Regions from separate parts of the Martinezella jaguaris genome, predicted to be linked through region 3. Evidence: predicted binding sites of a transcription regulator. Region 3 holds the regulator's gene; each other region holds the start of a gene.
The links. The regulator LexA, encoded in region 3, represses DNA repair genes until DNA is damaged. The targets are predictions, from matches to a motif close to TGTTCNNNNTGTGTTCNG.

Region 1: the regulator LexA is predicted to act here: its motif matches at 2,445-2,462, upstream of CCGE525_RS39055 (ImuA family protein).
Region 2: the regulator LexA is predicted to act here: its motif matches at 2,279-2,296, upstream of CCGE525_RS03985 (ATP-dependent helicase).
Region 4: the regulator LexA is predicted to act here: its motif matches at 1,846-1,863, upstream of recA (recombinase RecA).

What each region holds. Positions count from the first base shown of each region.
Region 1 is NZ_CP032694.1:4,525,568-4,529,639, reverse strand. It holds gene CCGE525_RS21965 (hypothetical protein) at 1-90, opposite strand, end outside; gene CCGE525_RS21960 (HpcH/HpaI aldolase/citrate lyase family protein) at 217-1,155, shown strand; gene CCGE525_RS21955 (DUF1737 domain-containing protein) at 1,152-1,358, shown strand; gene CCGE525_RS21950 (hypothetical protein) at 1,440-1,862, shown strand; gene CCGE525_RS21945 (metallopeptidase family protein) at 1,884-2,321, opposite strand; gene CCGE525_RS39055 (ImuA family protein) at 2,485-3,453, shown strand; gene CCGE525_RS21940 (Y-family DNA polymerase) at 3,494-4,072, shown strand, end outside.
Region 2 is NZ_CP032694.1:812,764-816,835, forward strand. It holds gene CCGE525_RS03985 (ATP-dependent helicase) at 132-2,201, opposite strand; gene CCGE525_RS03990 (SMP-30/gluconolactonase/LRE family protein) at 2,470-3,339, shown strand; gene secD (protein translocase subunit SecD) at 3,400-4,072, opposite strand, start outside.
Region 3 is NZ_CP032694.1:1,998,112-2,002,183, forward strand. It holds gene CCGE525_RS09835 (ComEC/Rec2 family competence protein) at 1-1,740, shown strand, start outside; gene lexA (transcriptional repressor LexA) at 1,721-2,443, opposite strand; gene CCGE525_RS09845 (DUF2721 domain-containing protein) at 2,875-3,348, opposite strand; gene CCGE525_RS09850 (mechanosensitive ion channel family protein) at 3,523-4,072, opposite strand, start outside.
Region 4 is NZ_CP032694.1:2,304,941-2,309,012, forward strand. It holds gene alaS (alanine--tRNA ligase) at 1-382, opposite strand, end outside; gene recA (recombinase RecA) at 634-1,719, opposite strand; gene CCGE525_RS11330 (carbohydrate kinase family protein) at 1,959-2,903, shown strand; gene CCGE525_RS11335 (pseudouridine-5'-phosphate glycosidase) at 2,950-3,876, shown strand; gene trpS (tryptophan--tRNA ligase) at 3,916-4,072, opposite strand, start outside.

The DNA of each region.
Region 1 (4,072 bases), 2.0 Mb from region 3:
GGCGAGCGTGAGCGAAACGGTAAACAGCGCCAGGGCTGCAAACACGGTGATGCCCGCAAGCGCGATAAACAAGGAACGGATATTCTGCATGGTCGAGACCTCTCTACTCATGGCAATGTGGTCCTCTCTCCTTTCATCTGCAAGAGGAGCATGGCTTTTTGTTGTCTTGCCCGTTGTTATCTTGCCTGATGGCTGAAAGCGCGGCAAAACTCTATCATGAGCCGACCCGCCCCTCCCAGTTCCGTCCGCCTGCGCCGCTCGGTGCTGAGTGTCCCAGCGATCAATCGCCGTGCTCTTGAAAAGATAGCCAGCCTAGATTGCGATGCGGTCATCTTCGATCTCGAGGATTCCGTGGCGCCGGAGAAGAAGGCGGAAGCGCGGGAGAACTTGCGGACATTTTTCGCCGATCCGCCGCCAGCCGGCAAAGAAGCGGCCGGCAAAGAGCGGATCATCCGCATCAATAGCCTGTCGTCCGGTTTTGGCGCCGATGATCTGGAGTTGGTGCTGGCGCTCGAACCGGATGCCGTTCTTCTGCCCAAGATCGACGAGCCGCAGGATGTAATGACGGTTAGCGACAGGCTTGCCGAGGCGGATGCGCCGGACAGCCTGCGCATCTGGGCGATGATCGAGACGCCGCGCGGCATCTTGAACGCCGCGGCAATAGCGGAGGCCGGCCGTACGGCAGGAAGCCGGCTCGATTGTTTCGTCGTCGGTCTCAACGATTTGCGCAAGGAAACTGGTGTGTTACCGCAGCCGGGCCGCACCTACCTCGTGCCCTGGCTGATGCAGGTGGTGCTGGCTGTCAGTGCCTATGGGCTCGACGCCATCGACAGTGTCCTCAACGATTTCAAGGATATGCAGGCCCTGGATGCCGAATGTGCCGAGGGCCACGCCATGGGCTTTGTCGGCAAGATGCTGATCCATCCGAGCCAGATCGAGCTCGCCAACCGGCATTTCGGACCGGACGAGGCGGCTCTTGCCGAGGCTAAAGCCATTGTCGCCGCTTTCGCCGATCGGGCGGCGGCCGGCCTCAACGTCGTGAACCTCGGCGGGCGTATGGTCGAGCGGCTGCATCTTGTCCAGGCGGAAAGACTGGTCCATAAATCCGAGCTGATTGCAGAGCGCTCCATTGCACAACGAAAGACCGTTTCATGAAACTCTATCGCTTCCTCACCGGCCCCGACGACGCTTCCTTCTGCCACAAGGTGACCGCGGCGCTGAACAAGGGCTGGGAACTCTCGGGCTCGCCGACCTACGCCTTCAACGCCGCAACCGGCCTGATGCAGTGCGGCCAGGCAGTCGTCAAGGACGTCGCGGGCAAGGATTACGATCCGGAAATGAAGCTTTCGGAGCAGTAAGCCATCGCAATGGCTTAACCGCAAGAAAGGATAGACTGGCGATCCTGCCATCTCTTCATTCGTTGTCTCCAGGGATTCAATTTGTTTGATATAACGGATACGTTCCGAGATGCGCTCAAGTTAAAAGGTAGATGGAATAAGGCATCGTTCTCAAAGCTATTGAAGTCATTGGGAGCGAGGGTGCCAGATGGCCGCACGGATTGGGAAGAAGGGGTCGAAAACTGGGGAATGGTGTTCAACGGTGAGAAATTAATTTCTTACGTTTGCGAACCTATCCCTATTGCTTTCCTCGACAAGGAATTCTCGAAATATCTCAATCCCATTTTAGATGCATCCGGTGTCATCCATGTTGATGCGGAAGATTTAAGTGCGGAAGTCTATAGAATCGACAAGAATATTCTTGAAGAGATATTTTTGGCTATGACAGATGTTGTTGATTATAATTGCATTTGTCTTAGGGATATTTGGTACGCAACGGTCACTAGACCGGTCCGCAAAGACTAATCAAGTATATGCGGGAATGCTTCACCGATCCGTCGCTTCCTCGGCGCTGGCTTCGATGCGCTCCATGTCCTCGTCGCTGAGGCCAAAATGGTGGCCGATCTCGTGGATCAGGACATGAGTAATGATGTCGCCGAGGGTTTCTTCGTTTTCCGCCCAATAATCGATGATCGGCCGGCGATAGAGGCGGATCTTGTTGGGCATTTCCCCGGTTTGGGCGGTGAAACGCTCCGAGATGCCGCGGCCTTCGAACAGGCCGAGCAGGTCGAAGGGCGTTTCCAGCGCCATATCCTCGAACACCTCGTCGTCGGGAAAATCTTCGATGAGAATGATGAGATCGCCGGTGAGCGAGCGAAATTCATCCGGCAGGTGGCCGTAAGCCTCCATGGCCAGCGATTCAAATGTGCTGATTGAGGGCGCGTGGCGGTCCCGCCAATCCTCGCTCTGGTCAATGCGGGCCATAAATGCTCCCTTTCTTAGCTGGTCATATAGAGCCTTTGTTTCGGTTTTTCGAGAGTGGAATCAGGCAGAGGAATATTTTCTCATAAAATGGTGTTGACTCTTCCTTGGACCTCTGGAATCCATAAGAACATAACAGGAACATAATTGATCTGGAGCTAACGTCATGGCTGAGGCCGCCGTGGCGCGGGAGACGCTTTTTGCCCTGCGTGAAACCATCGCCCGACTGGAAGGCAGGCCGATACCGGCGCTGGCAGCCGTGGCGCATGAGGCGCTGGTGGCGGAGCCGGGGGCCGGTCCGGCGGATGTTGTCCAGCCGCTTGCGATTGGGATCACCGATCTCGACGAGGCGATGCAGGGCGGCGTGCCGCTCGATGCGCTGACGGAGATCCGGTCGCTGGCCTTGCGGGATGCCGGAGCGGCCAGCGGTTTCACTCTCGCTCTCGCTGCGCGGCTTAAAGCTCTTGCTGCGCGGTCTGGGGGGCAAGCCGCCGGCAAAACTGCGACCGTATCGCCGGTTCTGTGGATCGGCGATACGGTCGCGACGATGGAGGCGGGCCTACCCTATGCGATCGGGCTTCGGGATTTCGGATTGGAACCTGCCGGCTTTCTGCAGGCATCGCCGCGCAAGCTGGAAGAGGCGCTCTGGCTGGCGGAGGCGGCTCTCGTCAGTACGGCCTTTGCGGTCGTCATTCTGGAAGTGCGCGGCAATCCGGCCCGCTTTGGGCTGACCGAGAGCCGGCGGCTTGCGCTTCGGGCCAAGGCGGCGGGGCGGCCTTTGTTTCTGTTGCGTCAAGCGGGCGAGGAAGAGGCGAGCAGCGCTCTCTTCCGTCTGCTCGTCGAACCCGCGCCGGCCCAGGCGCGGTCCCTGCCGGACGGATCGCTGCTTGGCGGCAGCATCGGTCATCCGGCCTTTCGTCTCACCCTGGAAAAGAGCCGCAACCCGGCGCCCTTTTCCATAACCCTGGAGTGGAATGCCCATGACCGCCAGTTTGCCCCTGTCCTCGACACTCAGCGCCCTGCCTTTCCCGGCGAACACGCAGCGCATTCTGGCGCTAACCTTCCCGCATCTGCCGACCGACCGGATCTCGCGCAAGCGCTGGGGTCTGTCCTGGCGTTCGACAGGCAGGCTTGAAGCGCCGCCGCTCGCCTGCGCCGGCAAGCTGAACAATGCCATGCGGTTGACCGCGCTCAACGAAAGGGCCGAGACGATCGGCCTGAAGCTCAGTCAGGGTGTTGCCGAGGCAAAGGCGATCTGTCCCGCCCTTGACGTCGTGGAAGAAGATCCGGGCGCGGACCGCAAGCTGCTGGAGGCGATCGCCGATTGGTGCGATCGCTATACGCCGCTGGTAGCGATCGACGGCAAGGACGGGCTCTTTCTCGATATTACCGGTTGCGCCCATCTCTTCGGCGGTGAAGAAGCGCTGCTCGAGGATATCCTGATCCGGATTTCCCGTCTTGGGCTCGATGTCCGCGGCGCCATCTCCTCCGCGCCAGGCCTGTCCTGGGCGGTTGCCCGCTTCGACGAGAGTCGCGCCATTCCTCCGGAGGCCATGGAGGAGGCGCTGGCCCCACTGCCGGTCGCCTCGCTCAGGCTTGGCGAGGAAACCGTTGCGGCCTTGCAGAAGCTGGGATTGAAGCAGGCGGGCGATCTGCTGGCTGCGCCGCGTGCGCCCCTTGCCCGTCGCTTCGGTGCACAGCTGATTTTGCGGCTCGATCAGGCCGTCGGCCTCGTCGAGGAGCCGATCTCGCCG
Region 2 (4,072 bases), 1.2 Mb from region 3:
CCTTCTCCCCAAGGGGAGAAGGAGCTTACGGCGCTGGCATGCCCCATATGCAATTGCCCTTCACTCAAGGGGGGAGAGGGTTAGGGTGAAGGGCTTGCCACAAGCGACATCCTCTGCGAATAAGCCTCAACTCATCGCCACATGCCGCGCATGCGCGCCCCAACATCGACGCGCACCTGCCGTGCCTGAACCGCCGCAGCGCTTTCCGCCCGTGCCTGCGGCCAGCCGCAGACCTCGAAGAATTGCAGCAAGGTCACCGGAATGAAGCGCGTGCGCGAAGCGAAGACATGCCGATCGCCTTGGGCATGCTGGCCATGCGTGAAGAAGCGCTGCGGGATGACGAGGTCGAGGCCGTCCTTGGCACGAGTCATGGCGACATAGAGCAGCCGCCGTTCCTCTTCGATCTCGGAGGATGATCCGACGGCGAGATCGGCCGGAATGCAGCCATCCACGGCATTGAGGACGAAGACTTTCGTCCATTCCTGGCCTTTGGCGGAATGGATGGTCGAAAGGATGAGATAATCCTCGTCGAGCAGCGGCACGCCGGCCTGGTCACTGGTGGCATCGGGCGGATCGAGCGTCAATTCGGTGAGGAAGCGCTCGCGCGAGCCGTAGCCGCCAGCGATTTGTTCGAGCTGGAGCAAGTCCGCCTGACGCGTTGCCGCATCCTCATGTGCCCGCTCCAGATGCGGTTCATACCACTGCCGCACCAGGCCGATTTCCGCTGGCCACCCGGCCTTGCCGCTCTTCAGTTCCTGCATGGTCGCTACGAAACTGGTCCAGTCTTCCCCAGAGCGGGGAGGCGCCGGAAAGTCGGCAAGCGCCGTCATCGGACTGGCCTGTTCGCCGATATGGTCGAGCACGCGCTGCGCGGTCGAGGGGCCGACGCCCGGCAGGAGCTGCATCAACCGGAAGCCGGCAACGCGGTCGAGCGGGTTCTGGGCAAAGCGAAGGGCAGCCAGCATGTCCTTGACATGGGCACTGTCGAGAAACTTCAGCCCGCCGAATTTGACGAAGGGGATGTTGCGGCGGGTAAGCTCCACCTCCAGCGGCCCGCTATGGTGCGAGGTCCGGAAAAGCACGGCCTGCTGCTTGAGCTTCGCGCCGCTCTCGCGATTTTCCAGCACCTGGTCGGCAACATAGCGCGCTTGATCGCTTTCGTCGCGCACCGTCACCAGCCGTGGCCGTTGAGCGCTTTGCCGCTCCGTGCGCAAGTTCTTCGTGAATCGTTCGGAGGCAAGATCGATCACCGCATTGGCGGCCGCCAGAATCGGCTGCGTCGAACGGTAATTGCGGTCGAGCGTGACGATGTTGGCGGCGGGAGTAAAGGAGGTCGGGAAGTCGAGGATGTTGCGCACCGTAGCCGCGCGGAATGAGTAGATCGACTGCGCATCGTCGCCGACGACAGTCAGTCCGTGGCCGTTGGGTTTCAGCGCCAGCAGGATCGACGACTGCAGCCGGTTGGTATCCTGATATTCGTCGACCAGCACATGATCGAAGCGGCCGCCAATATCTTCGGCGATCAGCGGCTCGTGCAGCATATGCGCCCAATAGAGCAGCAGATCGTCGTAATCGAGCACATTCTGCACCTGCTTGGCCTCGACATAGGCCGCGAAGAGGTCGCGCAACTGCTTGTCCCAGGCAGCGCACCAAGGGAAGAAATCGCGCAATATCTCTTCGAGCGGCGTTTCCGAATTGACGGTGCGGGAATAGATGGCAAGGCAAGTCGCCTTGGTCGGAAAGCGGCTTTCCAGCTTGGAGAAACCAAGCTCGTGACGAATGAGGTTCATCAGGTCGGCGCTGTCTTCGCGGTCATGGATCGTGAAGGCCGGGTCGAGGCCGATCTGTTCGGCGTAATCGCGCAAGAGCCGCGCACCGATGCCGTGGAATGTGCCGCTCCAGGCAAGCGCGTCGGCCATAATGCCGGCATTGGCGCCAAGTACCTCGCGGCAGATGCGCTCGACGCGCCGGCCCATCTCGGCTGCGGCGCGGCGGGAAAAAGTCATCAAAAGGATGCGGCGGGGATCGGCGCCTTTGACGATCAGGTGCGCAACGCGATGGGCCAGCGTGTTGGTCTTGCCGGAGCCGGCGCCGGCGATCACCAGCAGCGGCCCGGCGATATGGCTGCCTTCGACCGTCGTGCCGTGCTCCACCGCCAGCCGCTGCTCCGGGTTCAGCTTTTCCAGATAGGCAGCGGTCATGGTCTCTCCTGAAGGCTTCGGACGGCAGGCGGCGAACTTGGAATCGGTGACGAATCATGTTCGCAATAATATCCGAATGTTCGATGAATGTTCCGAATTGGCCGAAACTGTCAAGATCAACAGGATCTGCACAGAGATGTGACCCTCCCGTCATGAATTTGGTTCAGATTTAATGAGAGCCGGCTCGAAAAAAGCCTTTGGGGTACTTATTTACCGAATTGTGACAGATGATTTTGGGGTTTCGGTGCGCTGGGTAGGGTTCCCGAACATGAATGAGACGATCGCCACCGGATTGCGCCAACCTGAGGCGCCGGTAGCCCTGACGGATGGGCGTATCGCGCTTGTGGAGACAGACGACAGTCGTCGTTGCCTGACGATGATCGCCGGAGGTATCCGACGTGAAATCTGCCGGATCGGCGGCCGACCGACCGGACTTGCGGTCGACGGCGACAATTGTTTCTGGGTGGCGGGTGGCCCGGAAAACTCCCTTGTCCGGCTCTCTGCCGAAGGCCGCACCTTGCAAGTGATCGAAGGCGGTAAAGACGGCCCGTTTCTCTACCCGAACGACCTGGCCTTCGGTCCCGCCGGCCTGCTCTATATGACCGATTCCGGCGTCCGTGTCTCCGACCTGCTCGAAGGCTCCGACATCAATCCCGATTTCTTCCAGGCGCCCTATAACGGCCGCGTCTATCAGATCGACCCTGCAGAGGGTCGGGTGCAGCGCGTGCTGGCGACCGGCTTGCTCTATGCCAACGGCATAGCGTTCGGGCCGGACGGACTGCTTTACTACAGCGAGACATTGACCGGGAAAATCTATCGCCAGGTCGTCGGCGGCCGGCAGGAACTGTTTGCGCAGGTCATGCCGACGCCGGCTGTGAAGGCGCTGTGCGGGCCGGCCGGTATGGCCTTTGATCGCAGCGGTATGCTTTATTGCACGATTTACGGGCAAGGCGAGATCTGCATGATCGATCCCACCGGAAAGATTGCCGGCCGTATCCGCACCAATGGCGCGCGACCGGGCAATATCGCTTTCACCCTTGATGGCAAATATGCGCTTATCACCGAGCAGGAAAATGGTGCTTTGGAGAGAATAACGGCGCCGCGCCCAGGGCTGCCGTTGCACATGCCGTCCATCTGATCCGGAGGCAGATGGACATGCCCGGAAGCCGGGCATGTCCTCGTTCATATCCGTTCGCGCTTATTCGGCTGCAGGGATCTGCTTGTTGTCCTTGCCGGACTTGTCGTCCGGCTTGGCGTCGTTGGCGACCGCCTTGGCATGGCGGCGGCGCCAATCGCCGAGGAACAGCAAGATCGGAGCGGCGATGAAGACCGACGAGGCGCCAGCGACAAGTATGCCGAACACCATCGGGATCGCGAAGCTGGAGACAGCGCTGCCGCCCCAGATCGCCATCGGCACCAGCGCCAGGAAGGCGGTGGCGTTGGTATAGAGGCTTCGCGCCAGGGTCTCGTTGATCGACTTGTCGATGATGTCGCGCAGCGGCATCGACTTGTAGAGCCGCATGTTTTCACGCATACGGTCATAGACCACGACCTTGTCGTTCACCGAGTAACCGACCAGCGTCAGGATAGCGGCGATGGCCGTCAGGTTGAAATCGAGGCCGGTGATCGCGAAGAAGCCGATCGCCTTGGTGACGTCGAGTACCAGAGTGACGATGGCGCCGACCGCGAATGGCCATTCGAAACGAAACCAGATGTAGAACAGCATCGCCAGGCTGGCGATCACGACCGACAGGATGCCGGCCCAGGCAAGCTCGCCCGAAACCTTCGGACCGATGACATCCGTGCCTTCGATGGTCGCGGTTGGGTCGATCTTGATGATTTCTGCCTTGAGCTTGGTGACCGCGGCTGTC
Region 3 (4,072 bases):
GGCATCGGCGCAAATGGCTTCGTGTATGGAACGCCGACGCTATTGTCACCGGCCGGAGATATTGCCGAAAGATCGATTCTCGACAAAGCGGATATCTGGCTTGCTGGCTTGCGCAGCAGCATCGGCGACAGAATCAGAATGCTGCTGCCTGGTGACACCGGCGCCTTTGCGGCTTCTCTTGTCACCGATGAGAGACGCGCAATCTCAAAGGATACGACGGAAGCGCTACGGACCTCCGGCCTTGCGCATATCATCGCCATCTCCGGCCTGAACATGGCGCTCTCAGCGGGCATTTTCTATGTCGGCCTGCGTTATGCTCTCAGCCTGTTTTTCGGCGTGGCACAGGCCTGGCCAACGAAGAAGATCGCAGCCTTCGGTGCGCTGATCACGGTGACTGCCTATTATCTTATTTCCGGTTTCGGTGTGTCGGCGGAACGCGCATTCATCATGATGGCGATCATGCTGATCGCCGTGCTTTTCGACCGGCCATCCCTCAGCCTCCGCAACGTGGCGCTGTCGGCGATCGTCATCCTCATTCTGTCGCCGTCACAGGCGCTCGGACCAAGTTTCCAGATGTCCTACGCAGCGACCCTGGCATTGGTGTCAGGCTATACGCTCTGGACTAGGAGACGGCATCGGGAAAGCATACTCTCCCGCTTCCAGATCATGCGTCCGCTGCTCTTCGTCTCACGATTCTTCGGCGGCATATTGTCGACCTCCTTTATCGGCGGCGCGTCGACGGCGATCTTCTCGATAGAGCATTTTCACCGCTTGGCGACATATGGTCTTGTCGCCAATTTGGCTGCCATGCCGGTCGTTTCCTTCATCGTGATGCCGTTTGGCATGGCGGCGACGCTGCTGATGCCATTCGGTGTTGATGCCCCCTTTTGGCAGGTCACCGGCACGGGACTTGATATCGTCATCGTCATTGCCAAAACGGTGGCGGCCTGGGGCGGCAATATTCCCTTCGGGCGACTGCCAGTCTGGTTGTTCCCAACGATTATCGTCGGTTTCTTACTGATGACGTTGCTGAGGACGTGGCTGCGACATGCAGGTGCGCTTCTGATCATCGGTTCGGTCGCAATTGTCGCACTCAGCCCTGATGTCCGAAAGCCTGACCTGATAATTTCCGAAGACGGCACGTTGGTCGCCTTGCTGCGGAATGGTGCGTTGACGACCAATCGCGAAAAGCCGCCCGATTTCATCTTCGAGCAGTGGCAACGAGCGCTGGCGATGACCGAGCAGCATCCGCCGACGATACTTCCGCCGGACAATCAGCTACCCAAGATCAGCAAATCGGACGCTCATCGCCGCCTCAGTTCCGACGAGCAGACTGCCGTGCGAAAGGCGATGGATGCGGCGCTGGACAATACCGGCGAAGGCGGCTTCGCCTGCCAGAAGGGGGCGTGGTGCGTGGCGATACTGGATAATGGCGACATGCTCGTCGCCATCGAAAACGCTGCCTATCTCGCTCCGGCCTGCGACACCGCCAATATCGTCGTGACTCCCATCCGGCTGCGTCTCGATCGCTGCCGCTCCGGCGCAGTGCTTTTTACGGGCGCTACGCTACGCCGGACAGGCTCCATTGAAATGGACCTCAGCGCCGACAAACCGGCAACAACAACCGCGTTTCAAACTTTGACGCGGCCATGGAATTTGCATCGCGCCTATGATTGGCGATCGGGCACCTTTGGAGCGCCGATCGCACCGATGTCTCCGGTCAGTGATAACGGCGAATGAGGCCGACGAGCTTGCCCTGCACTTTGACGCGATCCGGTCCGAAGATGCGGGTCTCGTAAGCCGGGTTAGCCGCTTCAAGCGCGATCGACGCACCCTTGCGGCGGAAGCGCTTCAATGTTGCCTCTTCATCATCGACGAGAGCGACGACGATATCGCCGGGGTTGGCGGTCGTAGCGTTGCGGATAATCACCGTATCGCCGTCAAAGATGCCGGCGTCGATCATCGAATCGCCTTTGACTTCAAGCGCATAATGTTCGCCCGAGCCAAGCATATCGGCTGGAACGGTGATGTCGTGGGTATTGTTCTGGATCGCTGAGATCGGTACACCGGCAGCAATGCGGCCCATGACCGGTACGGAAACGGAACTGTTGTTTTCGTCATTCACCGGCCTGGCAGGAGCCGGCGGCGGTACCAGCTGCGGCTTGCCAAGGCTGCCCTCGATGACGCTCGGCGAAAAGCCGCGGCGTGGCTGCAGGCTGGGACTATAAGCCTCCGGCAGCTTGATGACCTCCAGCGCGCGAGCCCGGTTCGGCAGACGGCGTATGAAGCCACGCTCTTCCAGAGCAGTGATGAGACGGTGAATGCCGGATTTGGACGCGAGGTCCAACGCATCCTTCATCTCATCGAAAGATGGCGGGACACCGGACTCCTTCATTCGTTCGTGAATGAAGAGAAGCAGTTCCTGCTGCTTGCGTGTCAACATCGTCTTCGGACCCCAAAATTGAGAAAAGCGTCGTGAAACAAATCCAGAACGGACACTATATGTTCCATATGTGTTCCGCAAGCCCTTAAATTTTGGTGAATATTTTGTAACCGCATCAAAGAAATAAGAACATAACCGGTCCCAGCCCGACGGTTTTTCAGGGTATCCGTGTGCTAACAATCGGAAATATAAGCGGAATCTGAAATGGAAGGAATTTTTCCGATTGAAAGCCACGTGTTTCCAAGGCGATGAAAAGCCACGCTATTTGCGTAATAAGCTCTTTGGAGGACGATGTTCTCCGAATGACGGAATTGCAGGCGGTGGATCAAGCTAAGGGGGCCGAATCTAAGAGTGACGCGACTGCGGGAATCGGTACTTCCGTGACGAGATCGGGCGCGAATTCAACAGGCTGGGCGGATTTCAGATATGTTTCACAATCCCTCGCGCCGGCGCTCGAGCAAGGCGCGGTCGTTGGCTATCTGCTTCAGCATGCTGCGCCCGGCCAGGAACATCTCGAAGAGAAAGGCCGCAAAAGCGCCCATGAGCGCGACGACGGCAAGGCCGAAGAACCAAAGCAGCATCTGTTCGCGAAACTGCTGGCGAATCGCTCCGCTCATGAGGCCGAGCGTTGCTAGGCATGTGCACACGCCCGATAGCGTGCCGAGGAGGACGGCAACCTCGAGCGCCAAAGTTCGCCGTCGCAGATAATAGAGCTGCAGCAGCCGTGCTTCATCCGGATCGTCTGAAGTCACCCGCTCGAAAAGGTTGTTGACCCGATCTGAGACACGAGCGAGCCGGGCCGAGAAGACATTGAGGCACCCGGCGGTGCCTGCAAGCAGAAAGACCGGCGTCAAAGCTATCTGAATGACGTGTGCAGCATTGGATGTTAGCTGGTCGCTCAGCACGTTTGGTCTCCTTCAAATCCAATGTCATCCGGTATCAGGCGCTTGCGGCTGTCATTGCGTCAACGACGCGGGCAAAAGAAGGTTACAAGTGACGGCAACCGTCGTTGGCGCGCATTTCTCCGTCAAGGCCGAGTCCCCGACCTCCTCCTGTCGGTGACCGGCGGCGCACACGTTTCATGTTCGCGGCGATGGCGATCCCGCCAAATGTTCACCCCACTTCTTTTGCAGCATCAAAGCGGCGTCGGATTTCTCTTCTCCGCTCGCGTGCACGCCCGGCTGAGCGAATTCGATGCCATTTTCCATAAAAGCGTCGCGGATCATGGTATAGGCCTGCCGTCGAATGTAGGTCTGCCGGCCTGGGAGAGCGGTAAAGGCAAAGCTGAGTTCGACACCGAAGTCGCCGATCTGCTCGACCCCCTTCATCTGCAGTGTCTCAAGGATCTGCGGTCCGATTTCCGGATCCGCCTTCATTTGCTCGCCGATCTGTTCGATGATTCTTTTCGCCTTGGCGACATCGGTGTTGAAGGGAAACCGCAGCAAGAATTTGTCGGTCGCCCAGTCGCGACTCATATTCTGAACCGCGCCGAGTTCACCGAAAGGAACCGTAAACACGGGGCCGCGATGATGCCGAAGCCTGACGGAGCGGAGGCTGAAGGATTCCACCGTTCCCATATAGCTCCCGCTTTGAATGTACTCTCCGACGCGGAAAGCATCGTCCATGAGG
Region 4 (4,072 bases), 310 kb from region 3:
TCACCAGCAGGCGCTTGGCGTCGAGGCCGAATTCCTTGGTGATCAGGTTCCAGGCAAGCTCGATGGCGCGCTCCTTGAAATAGTCGCCGAACGAGAAATTGCCGAGCATCTCGAAGAAGGTGTGGTGACGGGCGGTGTAACCGACATTGTCGAGGTCGTTATGCTTGCCGCCGGCACGCACGCATTTCTGCGCCGTCGACGCAGTCTTGTAAGCGCGCTGCTCCAGACCGGTGAAGACGTTCTTGAACTGCACCATGCCGGCATTGGTGAACATCAGCGTCGGGTCGTTGCGCGGCACAAGCGGGCTCGACGGCACGATCTCGTGGCCGTTTTTCTTAAAATAGTCGAGAAAGGTCGACCGGATTTCATTCACACCGCTCATATTGGGCCCTTCAGTCCTTGCCTCAAGCGAGATTTCGTCTCGCTCATGTTCCTTCGTTTAGCTTGATCTTATGCAAAAACCGCTTCGCACTTTGGGGATCACGCTCTGGCAATATTTAGTAAATCCAGTGGCTTTTATCGTCCGCTCCCGGCCCTGTCCAGCCGCACAAACAAAACCGGCCGTACATCCCTTAGACAATACGGCCGGTTTCGAATTTTAGTCTTGGTTAGTCCTTGGCTCGATCGCGGAAATTACGCGTCCGCGGCGTCGCCGTCATCAGCGTCAGGTCCGCCATTCTGCAGGAAGCGATCGGCGATCAGGCCAGCATTCTGGCGCAGCGACAGTTCGATCTCGCGGGCGAGATCCGGATTGTCGCGCAGGAAGAGCTTTGCATTCTCGCGACCCTGACCCAGACGCTGGCTGTTATAGGAGAACCAGGCACCGGACTTCTCGACGATCCCAGCCTTGACACCCAGATCGACCAATTCGCCGGTCTTGGAAACGCCTTCGCCATACATGATGTCGAACTCGACCTGCTTGAAGGGGGGCGCCATCTTGTTCTTGACGACCTTCACGCGCGTCTGGTTGCCGACCACCTCTTCGCGCTCCTTGACCGCCCCGATACGGCGGATGTCGAGACGAACGGAGGCGTAGAATTTCAGCGCGTTACCGCCGGTCGTCGTTTCCGGCGAACCGAACATGACGCCGATCTTCATGCGGATCTGGTTGATGAAGATCACCATGCAATTGGACTTCGAGATCGAAGCGGTCAGCTTGCGCAACGCCTGGCTCATCAGACGCGCCTGCAAGCCCGGCAGGCTGTCGCCCATTTCGCCTTCGATTTCGGCGCGCGGCGTCAGAGCCGCAACGGAATCGACGACGAGAACATCGATGGCGCCGGAGCGCACCAGCGTATCGGTAATTTCAAGCGCCTGTTCGCCGGTGTCCGGCTGCGAAATCAGAAGGTTCTGCAGGTCGACGCCGAGCTTGCGGGCATAGACCGGATCAAGCGCGTGTTCGGCGTCGACGAAGGCGCAAATGCCACCCTTCTTCTGAGATTCTGCGATCGTCTGCAGCGCCAGCGTTGTTTTACCAGAGCTTTCCGGTCCGTAGATCTCGATGATACGCCCCTTCGGCAAGCCACCAATGCCGAGGGCGATATCGAGGCTCAGGGAGCCGGTGGAAACTGTTTCGATTTCGACCACATTCTCGTTCGAACCGAGCTTCATGATCGAGCCCTTGCCGAACGACCGCTCAATTTGAGAGAGTGCCGCTTCAAGTGCCTTGCTTTTATCCACCGATTTGTCCTCTACAAGCCGCAAAGAATTCTGAGACATCCGATCCACCTTTAGGTTATTGAAGCCGCTCAAGCAATGTCGCCGCTGATGAGAATTGTGTACTCCATTTGTTCTCATGCCGCAAGAGCACAACAAGCGATTGAAAGAAAAAGGTAAAATGAATTCCGTTCTACATTTGTTTTCTTCTTTCATAGCAAGGACTTACATGCCCTCGCCCGGCTTTTTGCGCGAAAAATCAGCCGGCTCGATTCGCCTTTGGGACCGCTGAGGAGATCGATATGGCGAAGAAGATTCTGGTGCTGGGTGGTGCCCATATCGATCGGCGCGGCCGCATCTTCGGCGAGACGGCGCCGGGGGCCAGCAACCCGGGCGCATGGTTTGAAGAGCCGGGCGGCGGCGGCTTCAACGCGGCGCGCAATCTGGCTCGCCTCGGCTTCGATGTGCGGCTGATCTCGCCGCGCGGCGGCGACGCAGCCGGCGAGATGGTGGCGGACGCCGCGCGCAATGCCGGGGTCGATGACAAGCCCTTCGTTTTCCTCGATCGCAAGACGCCGAGCTATACCGCAATCCTGGAACACGACGGCAATTTGGTGATCGCGCTTGCCGATATGGAGCTCTACAAACTGTTTGTGCCGCGCCGGCTGGCAATCCGCGCTATTCGCGACGCCTTCGCGGCTACCGACCTGATCCTCTGCGATGCCAACCTTCCGGCCGAAACGCTGGCGGCTATCGCAACGCGTGCCGCCGATTGCGGCAAGCCGTTGGCCGCGATCGCAATTTCGCCGGCCAAGGTGGTGCGCCTGAAACCAAGCCTTGCCGGTATCGACCATCTTTTTCTGAACGAAGCGGAAGCCGTGGCATTGACCGAAAGCCGCCCCGACGACCCGCGCCATTGGGTTGCGGGATTGCGCTCACTCGGCCTCAAAGGTGGTGTGATCACCCGCGGAAAGCGCGAGTTGATCGCCTTCTCCGGCGATAACGCGATCAGCCTGCAGCCCCCCATCGTCGATGAGGTGGCCGATGTTACCGGGGCAGGCGACTCGCTCGCCGCCGGTGTTCTTGCCGCACTGCTTGCCGGCCACGATCTCGGCGAAGCCGTGCGCTATGGAGCGGCGGCGGCGGCGATCACCGTGCAGTCACCTTTCGCCACCGCGGAAAATCTTTCGCCCGAGCTTCTGAAGGCAACGCTGGCTCTTGTTCCCGAAGCCGCTATTCTATCTTGAAGCGCGCGTATTACGCATTTCCCATCTCAGCCAACTGGACTCAACCATGACCAAGCCCATTTCACCCTCGCTGCCGATCTCCTATTCGAAGGAGGTTGCTGCCGCCAAGCTGCGCGGCGCGCCGTTGGTGGCGCTGGAATCGACCATCATAACCCACGGCATGCCCTATCCAGGCAATATCGAGATGGCACGCAGCGTCGAGGCGATCATCCGGCAGGAAGGCGCCGTTCCGGCGACGATCGCCGTCATTCACGGCGTGCTGCATATTGGCCTGGAGCCGGCAGAGCTGGAAGCGCTTGCCAAGACCAGCGGCGCGATGAAGGTGTCGCGCGCCGATCTCGCCTTCGCGATTGCCGAGCGCCGCACAGGCGCCACCACCGTTGCCGCAACGATGATTGCCGCGGCGCGGGCCGGCATCAAGGTCTTCGCGACCGGCGGCATTGGCGGCGTACATCGCGGCGCTGAGGAAAGCTTCGATATCTCGGCCGACCTGGAAGAGCTCGCCCGCACCGACGTCATCGTCGTTTGCGCCGGCGCCAAGGCCATCCTCGATATCCCGAAAACACTCGAAGTGCTGGAAACCCGCGGCGTCCCTGTCGTCACCTATGACAGCGCCGAATTCCCCGCCTTCTGGTCGCGTTCTTCCGGCCTGCCGAGCCCGCTCACGCTGAATAGCCCGGCCGCGATCGCCAACTTCCAGACAACGCGTGAACAGCTCGGGATCGACGGCGGCATGCTGATCGCCAATCCCGTGCCGGAAGCCGATGAAATCCCGCGCGAGGAAATGGAGATTTACATCGAGCGCGCCCTGGACAGCGCCGAGCGCGACGAGATCGCCGGCAAGGCGGTTACCCCCTACCTGCTCAGCACCATCTTCGATATCACCGACGGCCGCAGCCTCAAGACCAATATCTCGCTCGTCGAAAACAATGCTCGCCTTGCCGCTGAGATCGCGGTTGCTCTGGCCGAATAAGTACGACGTCCCGTTACGGATGTCGGCCCTGTGGCCGCTTTAGGTGAAGGTGAATAGACCTAAAGCGGCGCGCAGTTCTGCAAAGGTTGCCTCCGTCCGCTCTTTAGCCCTGAGCGTGCCTTGCCGCAGCATGTCCAGAACATAGCCGGGATCACCGGCGAAGCGCTTACGGCGCTCGCGGATCGGAGCGAGCAGA